Regions from separate parts of the Sporosarcina sp. Y1011 genome, predicted to be linked through region 2. Evidence: riboswitches for the same ligand, from Rfam matches in the RefSeq annotation. Region 2 holds a riboswitch; each other region holds the start of a gene.
What was found. Region 2 has a riboswitch for S-adenosylmethionine ahead of AC25Y5_RS12890 (methionine biosynthesis PLP-dependent protein). Riboswitches for the same ligand answer to the same signal wherever they lie in the genome.
Positions count from the first base shown of each region.

Region 1 (3,194 bases), on a different contig from region 2:
TAATCCACACTCAGTTTTCATTTGATTTGCCCACCGGCCAGACCTTGAGCCTGACGTTGTATCACTTGGAGACGTACAGGGTACGCAACCGATACTAGGAAATCCTTGGTCATGAAGGGGATTATAGGGCAATTTATATTTATCAACATAATCCCAAATATCGGTCCACGTCCAATGAATCAATGGGCAAACTTTAACTGATTGGAACGTTTCATCTTTATTCACAAATTCGGTTAGACTTCTAGACGGTGATTGTTCTCGTCGAAGCCCAGATAACCAAGCAGTCGCATTGCTTAGTGCCTCTCGAAGTGGAACAACTTTCCTCATATGGCAACAACGATCTGGTTGTCTTTCCCATAGTTTTTCTCCATGCGCATCGGCCTGTTCTTCAACCGTTAAAGCTGGCTTTTTCATTTCTATATCGAGCTGTGGATAACGGGTTTTGATGTCATCGATGAGAGTATACGTTTCTTGAAAATGAAGCCCTGTATCCAAAAACACCACTTTTGCAGTTGGTTTTGTTTTCGAAATCAAATCAAGCATCACAATTCCTTCTACACCAAAGCTACATGCATAGACAAGATCAGCATCATATTCGTCATAAGCCCATCTCAAAACATTTAAAGCACCCTTTGACTCGTCGTCAATGTTAAACGTTTCAGTAGGTTTAAACCATGTGTCATACGTCAGTTTCACCATAGAAACTTCTCCCCTCATAAAATTAATGATGTAACTTCTCTTTTTAAGACGAAGTTAACCATTCAATGGTTAAAGCCATCTATTGTTCATATGTTCGGAATTTTACGTTCAATTAGAATTCCCGTTCTACTTATGATTGAAATTAACAATATCTTTATTATTCCTATGTGTCAAGTCGGTTTAAAGGTATTCTATTCCTACAACACCAAGAAGTTACATGTCTATTGGTTTTTTCAGATATATTTATTTTCGTTTAAATAATTTACGATGACTTTAACGGATTCTTCAACGCTTAGCTTATTTGTATCAATAGTGATTTCTGGGTCAACAGGTACGTCATAAGGAGCATCGATTCCTGTGAAATTTTTCAACTCTCCCAATCTGGCTTTCTTGTAGAGTCCCTTTGTATCGCGTTCTTCACATGTTTCTAAACTAGCCTTCACGTAAACTTCGATAAATTCATTTGGTTCGACGAGGTCGCGCACTTGATCCCGATCTTCCTTGTATGGAGAAATGAACGCTGTTAACGTGAACAATCCTGCATCAATCATTAGTTTTGAAACTTCACCGATTCTACGAATATTTTCAGTTCGGTCATCTGGACTAAACCCTAAATTCTTATTTAAACCATGCCGAACATTATCCCCATCCAACCGATAGGTATGAATACCTTTTTTATGTAACGCTGTTTCTAACGCTACTGAAATCGTCGACTTTCCTGATCCTGAAAGTCCTGTAAACCATAGAATTGCACTTTTATGCCCCTTAGCTTCTTGGCGATTGTCTTTTGTTACCTCTGATTCGTGCCAAACGATATTTGTAGATTCTGTCATTATTTTCTCCTCCATTTTCTCTATTTAATTTACAAAAAAAGACAACTTCTAAACCGATACAAATAATCGATTAAAAGATGCCTTTAGTTGTCTAATTAGCATGTATTCTATTACGTGGAAAATAAAAAACCACTTCTTAATAGTGCAAGAAGAGGTTAATTAATCGAACAAAAAATTTCTCTTCTTATCTTCTAAACTTTCGTTTAATGGAATTGGCACAGTACTAAACAGTCTGTTGCCGAGGTTTCATTGGGCCAGTCCCTCAACCTCTCTGGATAAGATATGAACTATTAAGTTGAGACCAATATTACATTATGAAAAAGACATTGTCAATGACTTATCAGATAATAAATTAAAGTCTATTGGTTTAATTGGTTTTAAATATCCTTCTTGTGTCGATAACAAAAAAGCTATCTATTTTTCATTTAAAGTTCTCAAAGAATACACGTATGACATCAGCCCCACCTATAAAGGTACCTAATGTACCTCCTAGGTTTGTGAGGACGACAACTAATAAGACTCGTGTTACCCTATTTGCCCAAAAACCTTTAATCGAAAATACATCTTCAGATAATCTTTCGAAATCGCCAACGCTTGGTCTACGGAAAAATGCCTGAACAATTCCGGATACCCACCCCGCTGCAATCAATGGATGTAGGGTTGTTATTGGAGCCGAAACAAAGGCAGCCAAAATGGCTAGTGGATGTCCAAGTGCCGCAGCCGCACCAATTGCCGAAAGACTACCCGTCCACAATATCCAACTTAGCGCTTGGTCAAAACCCGCGGAAGGATTTGAAATAAAAGTATATGCAATTATAGAAAGAAGGAGCACTGGAATTGCCCATCCAATAATTTTAGGTAGTTTTGATTTGACGGGCGTTTGCGATAATGCTTGTAAATCATGCTCATTATGAATTTCCTTGGTAATCCCTGGAATATGTGCTGCCCCTAAAACAGCCACTACTTTTTTCCCCGGTGCATCTTTAATTTTCTGTGCTAAATACTGATCACGTTCATCAATTAAAGGCTCCTTTAGTTTCGGAAAAGTTTCTGTGAAATCGTTCAGTACTGCATTTAAAGTGTCTTTTGATTTCATTTTTTCTAGGTCTTCTTCGGAAATGTTTTCTTTACTGAATATACTATAGACGACCGACGTGAGAAGTTGACTTTTCCCCATGAAACCGATGTTGCCCCAAATTCTGGAGAACGTTATTTGAATATTACGATCGGCGAGCACAAGATCCGCACCAACTTCTTTTGCCGATTTAATCCCCTGAATCATTTCCTGCCCAGGCTTTATATTAAATTGTTTTGCTAAACGGTTTTGAAAGGAGGAAATTGCCAGATTCATTAAAAGTAAAGATGCTTTCTTTTCTTTTATTACCTTAAAAATATCTGTCTCCTTCCACTTGCTTCCTTCCATGATAGATTGATAACGTTGTTCATCCAATTCAATACAAACCGAATCAGGTCTCTCTCTGTCGATTACTTCTTTTACCTGATCTGCACTTTGCTTTGAAACGTGGGCTGTTCCAATAAGAATTAATTCTTTTCCATCTAAATTTATTCTCGTAATATTGTCTTCTTGCATGAACAAACATCCTTTGTAGAACTAATTTCTTATTAGTAACCTCTATCCAGTGATCACCAAAAGACGGTCTA
Region 1 is NZ_JBYHFP010000006.1:174,500-177,693, reverse strand. Features, by position in the region: gene AC25Y5_RS10070 (phosphoadenylyl-sulfate reductase) at 1-699, opposite strand, end outside; gene cysC (adenylyl-sulfate kinase) at 933-1,532, opposite strand; SAM riboswitch class I at 1,714-1,814, opposite strand; gene AC25Y5_RS10060 (TraB/GumN family protein) at 1,954-3,123, opposite strand.
Region 1: linked by a shared signal. The riboswitch ahead of cysC (adenylyl-sulfate kinase) and the one ahead of AC25Y5_RS12890 (methionine biosynthesis PLP-dependent protein) in region 2 are both predicted to bind S-adenosylmethionine.

Region 2 (3,194 bases):
AATTATCAGGCGGACAGCGTCAAAAAGTATCAATTGCCCGTACATTGATCAATAAATCGGAAATCTTATTGCTCGATGAAATCACCTCTTCTTTAGACCGATCGTCATTAACTGAAATCGAGGAATTAATCGTCAAAATCAATCGGAAATATGGTACAACAATCATCTGGATTACACATAATCTGGAACAAGCCTTATCAATTGGTGATTACACATGGGTTGTTATGGAAGGGCAAATCATCGAAACCTGTGAAAGTAACTTATTAAAATCATCGACGAATGAATTTGTGAGGCAGTTTGTAGAAGGAGGGGTATCCTCCGTATGACTTATTTAACATTAGCCATCACCCTTATATTCGTTATCATTCCCCTTGTATTATCAAAGACGCTCCGTTTAGGATTAGAAAAGGACACAATCATTGCAACAATCCGGTCGATTATACAGCTTCTCGCAGTCGGATACATTCTTAAATTTGTCTTCGACTCAGAAAATATTTTGTATATCGTGTTAATGGTTACTTTGATGATTGTAGCTGCGACACAAAATGCCAGAAAGAAAGGGACAGCTATCAAGGGAATTACATGGAAAATTGCAGTCACCTTAATTTTCGTTGAAGTGCTAACCCAAAGTATTTTACTAGGCTTCCAGATTGTACCCGCAACTGCGCAATATATCATTTCAATTAGCGGCATGATTATCGGTAATTCGATGGTATTGTCAATCCTTTTCCTTAACCGCTTTACGGCAGAGGTTGAAACGCATCGCGACGAAACGGAACTTATCCTGTCACTTGGGGGAACGCCAAAACAAGCCATTCATAGACAACTGATCAATTCAATCAAAGCTAGTATGATTCCGACAATCGAAAGTCAGAAGACGATGGGATTGGTTCAACTGCCTGGTATGATGAGTGGTCAAATCATTGCGGGAGCTGACCCGATTCAAGCTGTTCAGTTTCAATTGCTGATTATCTTTCTCTTATTAACGACCGCAGCAGTAACCAGTGTCTTACTCGGATTTCTATCTTATCCTAGTTTGTTCAATCAACGAATGCAGCTGCTTCGCGAAAGGCATTAGGAATCTGGTTCTTGTTTTATTATTCATGCCATGGTAGAATAATCTAAATTGTATATTCAAATAATTTCATATATTATTCTTATCACGAGAGACAGAGGGATTGGCCCGATGACGTCTCAGCAACCAACCTGTATAGGTACGGTGCTAAGTCCAATAGGTATCTATTTACCTAGAAGATAAGGAGATTGACTTCGACATTTCGAGGACCCTCTCCTTATAGAGGGTCCTCTTTTTGATTTTAAAAGGAGAGAGTGAATCCAATGACAAGACGAAGTTTGGAAACAATACTAGTACAATTAGGTAATAACAGTGATCCGAAAACTGGTTCTGTGAACCCACCAATCTATTTATCGACCGCCTATAAACACGAAGGATTAGGCCAGTCAACTGGCTATGACTACACGCGGACGAAAAATCCGACCCGTTCCATTTTAGAAGAAGGCATTGCAGATTTAGAGAGCGGTGATGCTGGTTTTGCATGTAGTTCAGGGATGGCTGCGATTCAGCTTGTTTTGTCACTTTTCCGTCCCGGGGATGAATTGATTGTTCCGGAAGATATTTACGGGGGTACTTATCGCCTATTAAAGCAGTATTCCGATGTCTATTCAATCGGAACAACATATACGAATTTTACTGATGTCCATGAAACTGAGAAATTGATAACTGCGAAGACAAAAGCCCTATTTATCGAAACACCGACAAATCCACTTATGCAGGAGTTTGATATACGTCAATACGCGAAACTCGCCCGAAAGCATAATTTATTACTGATTGTCGATAACACATTTTTAACGCCTTATTTCCAAAGACCAATTGAACTAGGCGCAGACATTGTTATACACAGCGCAACGAAATACATCGGAGGACATAACGATGTCCTTTCCGGCCTTGTAGTCGCAAAAGGCGCGGAGCTCTGTGAAGTATTGGCAACCAACCATAATGCTATCGGTGCAGTTCTGTCACCTTCTGATTCATGGTTAATCATTAGGGGACTAAAAACACTGCACTTACGAATGAAGCAACATGATGCAAATGCAAAGATCATCGCAAATTACTTGAAGAGCGAACCAAATGTAGCGGACGTTCTCTATCCAGGGAAAGGCGGTATGCTTTCTTTCCGCTTGCAAAATAGTGAATGGGTTGGACCTTTCCTAGCGAATCTAAAACTTATTACATTTGCTGAAAGTCTCGGAGGCGTGGAGAGTTTTATTACTTACCCAGCAACACAGACACATGCGGACATACCACGTGAAGAACGAATACGACGGGGCGTTGACGATAGTCTTTTACGTTTCTCAGTCGGAGTGGAAGAGGTAGAAGATTTGATTGCGGATCTAAAGCAAGTGTTTTCAACATTAAAAAGCGAGGTGCTTCAACAATGAGTCTCAATAATGAACGATTACAAACGACACTTATACACGCATCGACACGTGGAGATTCCGAACGGAAAACGGGTGCAGTGAATGTACCTATTTACTTATCTTCAACATTTCATCAAGAAAGCTTTGACGAATTCGGGCCCTATGATTACAGCCGTTCTGGTAATCCAACGAGAGATGCATTGGAAAAAACAATAGCCTCATTGGAAGGCGGTGAACGCGGATTAGCATTTGCTTCTGGGATGGCTGCCATCTCCTCCGCTTTCATGCTCCTTTCTTCAGGTGACCATATCGTTGTTACTGAAGATGTCTATGGCGGTACATTCCGATTTGTAACCCAAGTCCTACCAAAGTTCGGTATCGACCATACATTTGTTAATCTGGCTAATTTAGAAGAAACCGCTAGTGCAATCCGGCCGAATACAAAAGTAATTTATGTAGAAACACCTTCCAATCCTCGATTGGGTATTACGGATATTGCAGCCATTGTCGAACTTGCAAAAGCGAATGACTGTCTGACGTTCCTCGACAACACATTCATGTCGCCACTATACCAACGCCCCCTTGATCTTGGCGTTGATATCGTTGTTCATAGCGCTACGAAGTTTCTATCTGGACATAGCGATATTATTGCCGGTTTGGCAGTGACGAAGGATGAGGAGCTTGGAAATCGATTGGCGTTTATCCAGAACTCTTTCGGCTCTATATTGGGTGCTCAAGATTCCTATTCGTTAATT
Region 2 is NZ_JBYHFP010000011.1:58,947-62,140, reverse strand. Features, by position in the region: gene AC25Y5_RS12900 (ABC transporter ATP-binding protein) at 1-326, shown strand, start outside; gene AC25Y5_RS12895 (ABC transporter permease) at 323-1,078, shown strand; SAM riboswitch class I at 1,155-1,261, shown strand; gene AC25Y5_RS12890 (methionine biosynthesis PLP-dependent protein) at 1,339-2,460, shown strand; gene metC (cystathionine beta-lyase) at 2,457-3,194, shown strand, end outside.

Region 3 (3,194 bases), on a different contig from region 2:
CGTATTCATTGCAGATTATACAACAATTTCTGGAGATGTAACAATTGGTGCCGAATCGTCAATCTGGTTCAATACTGTGATTCGCGGTGATGTCTCAGCTACAATTATTGGACGTAAAGTGAACGTGCAAGACTTGTGCTGCCTACATCAAAGCCCACACTCTCCACTAATCCTTGAGGACGAAGTGTCGATTGGACACCAAGTTACTCTACATAGCTGCACAGTAAGAAAAGGAGCGCTGATTGGCATGGGCTCCATCATTCTAGATGGGGCTGAAATCGGCGAGGGGGCATTTATTGGAGCGGGCAGTCTAGTACCGCCCGGTAAGAAGATTCCACCGAATATGTTAGCACTCGGTTCACCGGCAAAAGTTGTTCGAGAACTGAATGAAGACGACCGTGCAGATATGGAAAGAATTGTTCGTGAATACGCGGAAAAAGGGCAATATTATAAGAGTCTACAAAAGTGATGTATTGCCGCCATTGATTGGCGGCTTTTTTTATTGAAGGATAATAACACACGATAAAAAATGCCGGAAGCTAAGGATGAGTCCTTGCTTCCGGCATTTTCAATAATTATTTCCCTGTTAATTCTTTCAATGTTGCAGCTTTATCCGTTTGTTCCCATGGCAGATCAACATCCGTGCGGCCGAAGTGACCATACGCTGCCGTCTGCTTGTAGATAGGACGACGGAGATTAAGCATTTTAATGATACCTGCTGGACGAAGGTCAAAGAGTTCACGTGTCAGTTCCACGAGTTTACTCTCCTCAACGGTACCTGTTCCGAATGTATCAATGGAAATCGATACAGGTTGAGCTACACCGATTGCATAAGCCAACTGGACTTCACAGCGGTCTGCAAGTTCTGCTGCAACGATGTTTTTTGCAACATAACGAGCCGCGTATGAAGCTGAGCGGTCCACTTTTGTAGGATCTTTCCCCGAAAATGCCCCACCGCCATGACGTGCATAACCGCCATACGTATCAACAATGATTTTACGGCCAGTCAGACCCGCATCTCCTTGAGGTCCACCTATTACAAATCGGCCAGTCGGATTGATGTAGTACTTTGTTTCTCCATCAATTAAATTAGTTGGTACAACTGGATTAATAACGAATTCCTTAATATCACTTTGAATCTGCTCAAGTGTCACTTCAGGATGATGTTGTGCTGAAATAACAATCGTATCAATTCTAACCGGTATATTATTTTCATCATATTCTACAGTCACTTGCGTTTTCCCATCCGGTCTTAGGTACGAAAGTGTTTCATCTTTACGTACTTGTGCAAGTTTAAAGGATAGTTTATGGGCTAAGCTGATTGGTAATGGCATCAGTTCTGGTGTCTCATTACAAGCATAACCAAACATCAAACCTTGGTCGCCTGCTCCAATATCTTCAAGTTCGTCATCTGTCATTAATCCTTCACGCGCTTCAAGTGCTTGGTCAACACCCGCAGCAATATCGGCTGATTGTTCATCGATCGCAGTGAGAACTGCAGACGTTTCCCAATCAAATCCGTATTTCGCTCGAACGTAACCAATTCCTTTAACAGTTTCGCGCACAACTTTTGGAATATCGACATATGTAGTCGTCGTGATTTCACCTGCTACGAGTACCAGTCCTGTAGTGATTGTCGTTTCACATGCTACGCGTGCATTTGGATCTTCCTCCAAAATAGCATCAAGGATAGCATCTGAAATTTGGTCGCACATTTTGTCTGGATGTCCTTCAGTTACCGATTCTGAAGTAAACAGTCGGCGGTTAGTCATGTCTTTTCCTCCTTATATCCTACGAGATTGATACGGTACTCATATGTCCCATGTAGAGTCCTCCCGGATTCAGGAAAGACTACAAGCCACTGCGAGCTCTATACACGAGGATAAAGGGCTAAACAAATTAAAAAGCCCTTCGCTCACGTACTAATACATGAGGAAAGGCATGATTTTAAAAGCACCTTTCACTCTTATCATACAAGGACTGTGCCTTGCTACAGGTTTGGCACCTTTGCGCAGACAATTAAGTCATTGCAGGTTGCCGGGTTTCATTGGGCCTGACCCCTCCACCAGCTCGGGATAAGAGTATCCGTTCAACTATATATGCTACGAAAAAACTTGTTCCCTGTCAAATTTCTTTGCCGATTTTACATCTAATTGCTTGAGATTTTGATTAATATAGATTATTATTCTTAATGTGTTATACTATTTAAGAAATGTGATGACATGACACCCAATTATATGGGACTATGAGTAAAGGACGGTACATAATTATGATTACAGCAAAGATTAGCGACGATCTAAATAACCTTCTTTCCGGTGAAAATATAAAAATTCAACTTTCAGTACCACAACTTGTTGAAAAAGCGATATCACGTGGAGAAGCTCAACTGACTTCCGATGGAGCAGTCACGGCTCGAACAGGGAAGTATACAGGTCGTTCCCCTAAAGATAAATATATTGTCGAGGAAGCGTCCTCCAAAGACAAAATCGATTGGGGCAGCGTAAACCGTCCGATTTCATCTGATGTATTTGACTTATTATATAATAAAATGCTTACTCACTTAAAAGTTAAAGACGAACTGTTCGTCTTCAAAGGATTCGCTGGTGCAGATCCAGCTTCACGTCTATCCATTCAAGTCGTGAATGAATTTGCTTGGCATAACCTATTCGTCCATCAATTATTTATTCGCCCGACTGAAGTAGAGCTCTTGGAACACGAAGCGCAATTTACTATCATTTCAGCCCCTTCTTTTAAAGCGGATCCTGCAGTTGACGGCACGAATTCCGAGACGTTCATTATTGTGTCAATGGAAAAACGTATCGTTCTCATTGGTGGTACTGAATATGCTGGTGAAATGAAAAAAGCAATCTTCTCTGTCATGAACTACTTCCTACCTGAAAATGGCATCATGCCGATGCACTGTTCTGCTAACGTCGGCGAAGATGGCGATGTTGCTTTGTTCTTCGGTCTTTCAGGAACAGGCAAAACAACACTTTCAGCTGACGCGAACCGCAAATTAATCGGCGACGATGAACACGGTTGGTCTGACACTGGTGTCTTTAACATCGAAGGTGGTTGCTACGCGAAATGTATCAATTTATCTCAAGAAAAAGAACCTGAAATTTTCGGTGCAATTCGTTTCGGGTCAGTTCTTGAAAACGTTGTTATCGACCCAGTAACAAACATTCCTAATT
Region 3 is NZ_JBYHFP010000028.1:13,646-16,839, reverse strand. Features, by position in the region: gene AC25Y5_RS18220 (gamma carbonic anhydrase) at 1-469, shown strand, start outside; gene metK (methionine adenosyltransferase) at 576-1,772, opposite strand; SAM riboswitch class I at 1,964-2,082, opposite strand; gene pckA (phosphoenolpyruvate carboxykinase (ATP)) at 2,270-3,194, shown strand, end outside.
Region 3: linked by a shared signal. The riboswitch ahead of metK (methionine adenosyltransferase) and the one ahead of AC25Y5_RS12890 (methionine biosynthesis PLP-dependent protein) in region 2 are both predicted to bind S-adenosylmethionine.

Region 4 (3,194 bases), on a different contig from region 2:
AAAGAGTTCTTTGACCCCTTTTTGAATGGACACCTTTTGCGCCATAATATCGTCCTTTATCGCTTCCCATCCCGGTGGAGCAAACTTGTCCATAATATTGATAATATTATCTTTCATCGTAATTGTACCATCGAAATCACAAAAAATTACTGGATTGAACTCTGCACTCATCTATATATCCTCCTTGCTATCTATCAATCAATTACGCCTCGGCGTAATTGCGTCCAGATTTTGAATCGAGCTTGCTCGATTGACTCCTTTCAAAATCTGTGACATCCGCCGGAGGCTTTATCTTTTTTCAGCGGGCGTTTGGACACCTACTGAACAGGATAACAAAACCGCATTCATCTACCACATATGGAGGTGAGAGTCTTCTGCTGAATAAAGATAAAACCCCTTCTATTAGAAGAAGAGGTCATTGATACATCTTCTTATCTACAACAACACAAAGCAAGAAGTAACGCCGTGTCCCTCTACCTAGATAAGAAATCTAGTATTTATTTCAATTAATTGTGATTATTTCATCTACCCATAACTTTGTCAATCAATGCCTACCCGACATTGGTTTTACGAGGTAACCAGCGAAGCTTTTTCCTGTGCCTTTCGCTCTTCCTCTTCCGGTATACGAATGAATTTCACGATGATCGCACTCACTACATAGAGTGCACTGAAAATCCACACGACCCCTTCCGCTCCAACTAACCCGATAAATGCTAAAGCGATTGCTGGTGCTACGAATGTAGACAGACCCGCGGCAAAGTTCAACACGGACATTGCTGCGCCTTTATCCTCACCTGCAACGGATGGTACCAGGGCACCGATTGGAACGTAGCCCGCTACCAAGCCGCCCCAGATGAACCCAACAATGCTCGTCATGAGAATACTACCATTTGTAATCACTGGTACATAGAACAGAAGTGGCGTGAATATCGCACAGCCGATTCCACCAAACCAAATGATTGTGTTTTTCCAACCGAATTTATCGCCAATGAAGCCGAAGACTAAATTGAAAATGATGTTTCCTAAGAAAAACGTTCCCCATAATTGCAGCCAAGCAGTAGTTTCAATGCCATGTTGCGCCATATGCATCGGTAAGAATACCGGGAATCCATAGACACTTAAACTATTGATAACGCGGACAACTCCACCTGCAGCAACCCGTTTGTTTGTTTTCAAAATGGTGATACCTTTCAATAATTCCGTGACTGCTTCTTTTTTGTTCGCGAGTTTTTTCTTTTGGAACTTGTCTTTATTGAGTACTAAAGCAAAGAAAGCACCGAGACATACCCAGAAAATAGATGTCCACATTGTATTGATGTAACCAAGGTGCTGGATAGCGAAACTTGAATAGTATGCGCCCAGCACCATCATTCCCGCACAAAACGCAAACCAGAACCAACCAACGGCAGAACTCAATTTGTTTTGTGGAGTTTTATAAATGACCCATGTCAAGAAAGAATAGGCAAATAACGGATAACCGAAACCTTTAATGAAATAAGTGAGAAGCATAATCGGATAATTCATCGTTGAAAAACCGAACGTGATAAACCCTGCGGTACCGATAATATAGACGGCTAACCCGATTGCCATTGTACGTTTTGGACCAAATACCTCTACACAGACGCCTGAAAACCAAGAAGACAGCGCGATTGAGATTCCGTAGACTGTGAAAATAGCAGCTGACTGTTGAATGGTCAACCCGCTTTCAACTAAAAACGGACTTAGCCAGCCGGCTTCAATTCCGTCCCCCATCATGAACAGCATGACTCCGAAAAAGCCCCATCCTAAATTTTTCGTAATTCCAATTCTTTCTAACATACTGTTCTCTCCATTTCTATTTATAGATGTTGGACAAATTGATTGAAAAATAAAAAAACCCTTTCTGTAAAGACAGAAAGAGTTGGTGGCATACATCGCTAGCGCAATATAAATATGCTTTACCCTTTCTATCTCTCAAGCTACGCTTGCTGGATTTGGCACAATTATGTTGCCGAAGTTTCATAGGGCCAGTCCCTCAACTTCTCTCGATAGAAAAAAAACTATGAAATTGGTCGAACAGTGTCGGAAGTTAAACTAATGAGTTAACTGTATAGAATAATTAATCTTAAGTCAACCACTTATCGAAACTTTCTAAAAAAATAGTTTGATATGTGTTATACTGTCTAGCATAAATCGTTTGTTTGAAAGGATTTTTGCTATGAAATCGTATATTGATATAAAAAATGGTGTTGTCCCTTCGGTTTGTGCACTGGATTGTCCAGACCAATGTGGATTGCTTATTCATAAAGAAGACGGGGAAATCGTTAAAATTGAAGGTGATCCCGATCATCCCATCACAAAAGGCAGTATTTGCAACAAAGTTCGACATATGACTGAACGCCTTTATGACCCAAAAAGGATTACTTCCCCTTTAAAACGCGTCGGGGAAAAAGGCGATGGACAATTCGTTCCAATCAGTTGGCAAGAAGCCATTACAACCATCACAGATCAATGGAAAAAACTGATTTCTGAAGAAGGTCCGGAATCGATTCTTCCTTACAGTTTCTATGCCAATATGGGGAAACTCAGTTCCAAAGGGATGGATCGCCGTTTCTTCAATCGCCTTGGTTCGAGTCAACTGGACCGGACAATTTGTTCAGTCGCTGGCGAGGTTGGCTACAATTACACGATGGGCGGACGTTTTGGAACGGATCCGGAAGAGATGACGGAAACGAAGTTATTTGTTTTCTGGGGCATCAATGCCGTCAGTACCAATATGCACCAAATCATGATCGCGCAAAAAGCGAGAAAAAACGGTGCTAAAATCGTCGTCATTGACGTCCATAAAAACCAGACCGGACGCATGGCTGATTGGTTCATCCCCATTCTTCCCGGAACTGATGGAGCGCTTGCACTCGGAATCATGCATGTTCTTTATAAAGAAAAGCTGGTCAATCAATCGTTTTTGGAACAATATACAATCGGCTATAAAGAGCTCGAGGAACATGTATTGCACTACGACCCGCAAACGGTTTCCGCCATTACGGGCGTGCCAGAGGAAGACATCTATGAACTCGCACGCATGTACGGGACCGTCTCCCCTTCCATGATTCGCATTGGCAATGGGCTGCAACATCATGATAACGGTGGAATGATGGTCCGGACGATTTCCTGTTTGCCTGCTTTGACAGGCCAATGGGCATTGAAAGGCGGAG
Region 4 is NZ_JBYHFP010000009.1:1,176-4,369, reverse strand. Features, by position in the region: gene AC25Y5_RS11620 (2-hydroxy-3-keto-5-methylthiopentenyl-1-phosphate phosphatase) at 1-171, opposite strand, end outside; gene AC25Y5_RS11615 (MFS transporter) at 568-1,818, opposite strand; SAM riboswitch class I at 1,944-2,034, opposite strand; gene AC25Y5_RS11610 (molybdopterin oxidoreductase family protein) at 2,198-3,194, shown strand, end outside.
Region 4: linked by a shared signal. The riboswitch ahead of AC25Y5_RS11615 (MFS transporter) and the one ahead of AC25Y5_RS12890 (methionine biosynthesis PLP-dependent protein) in region 2 are both predicted to bind S-adenosylmethionine.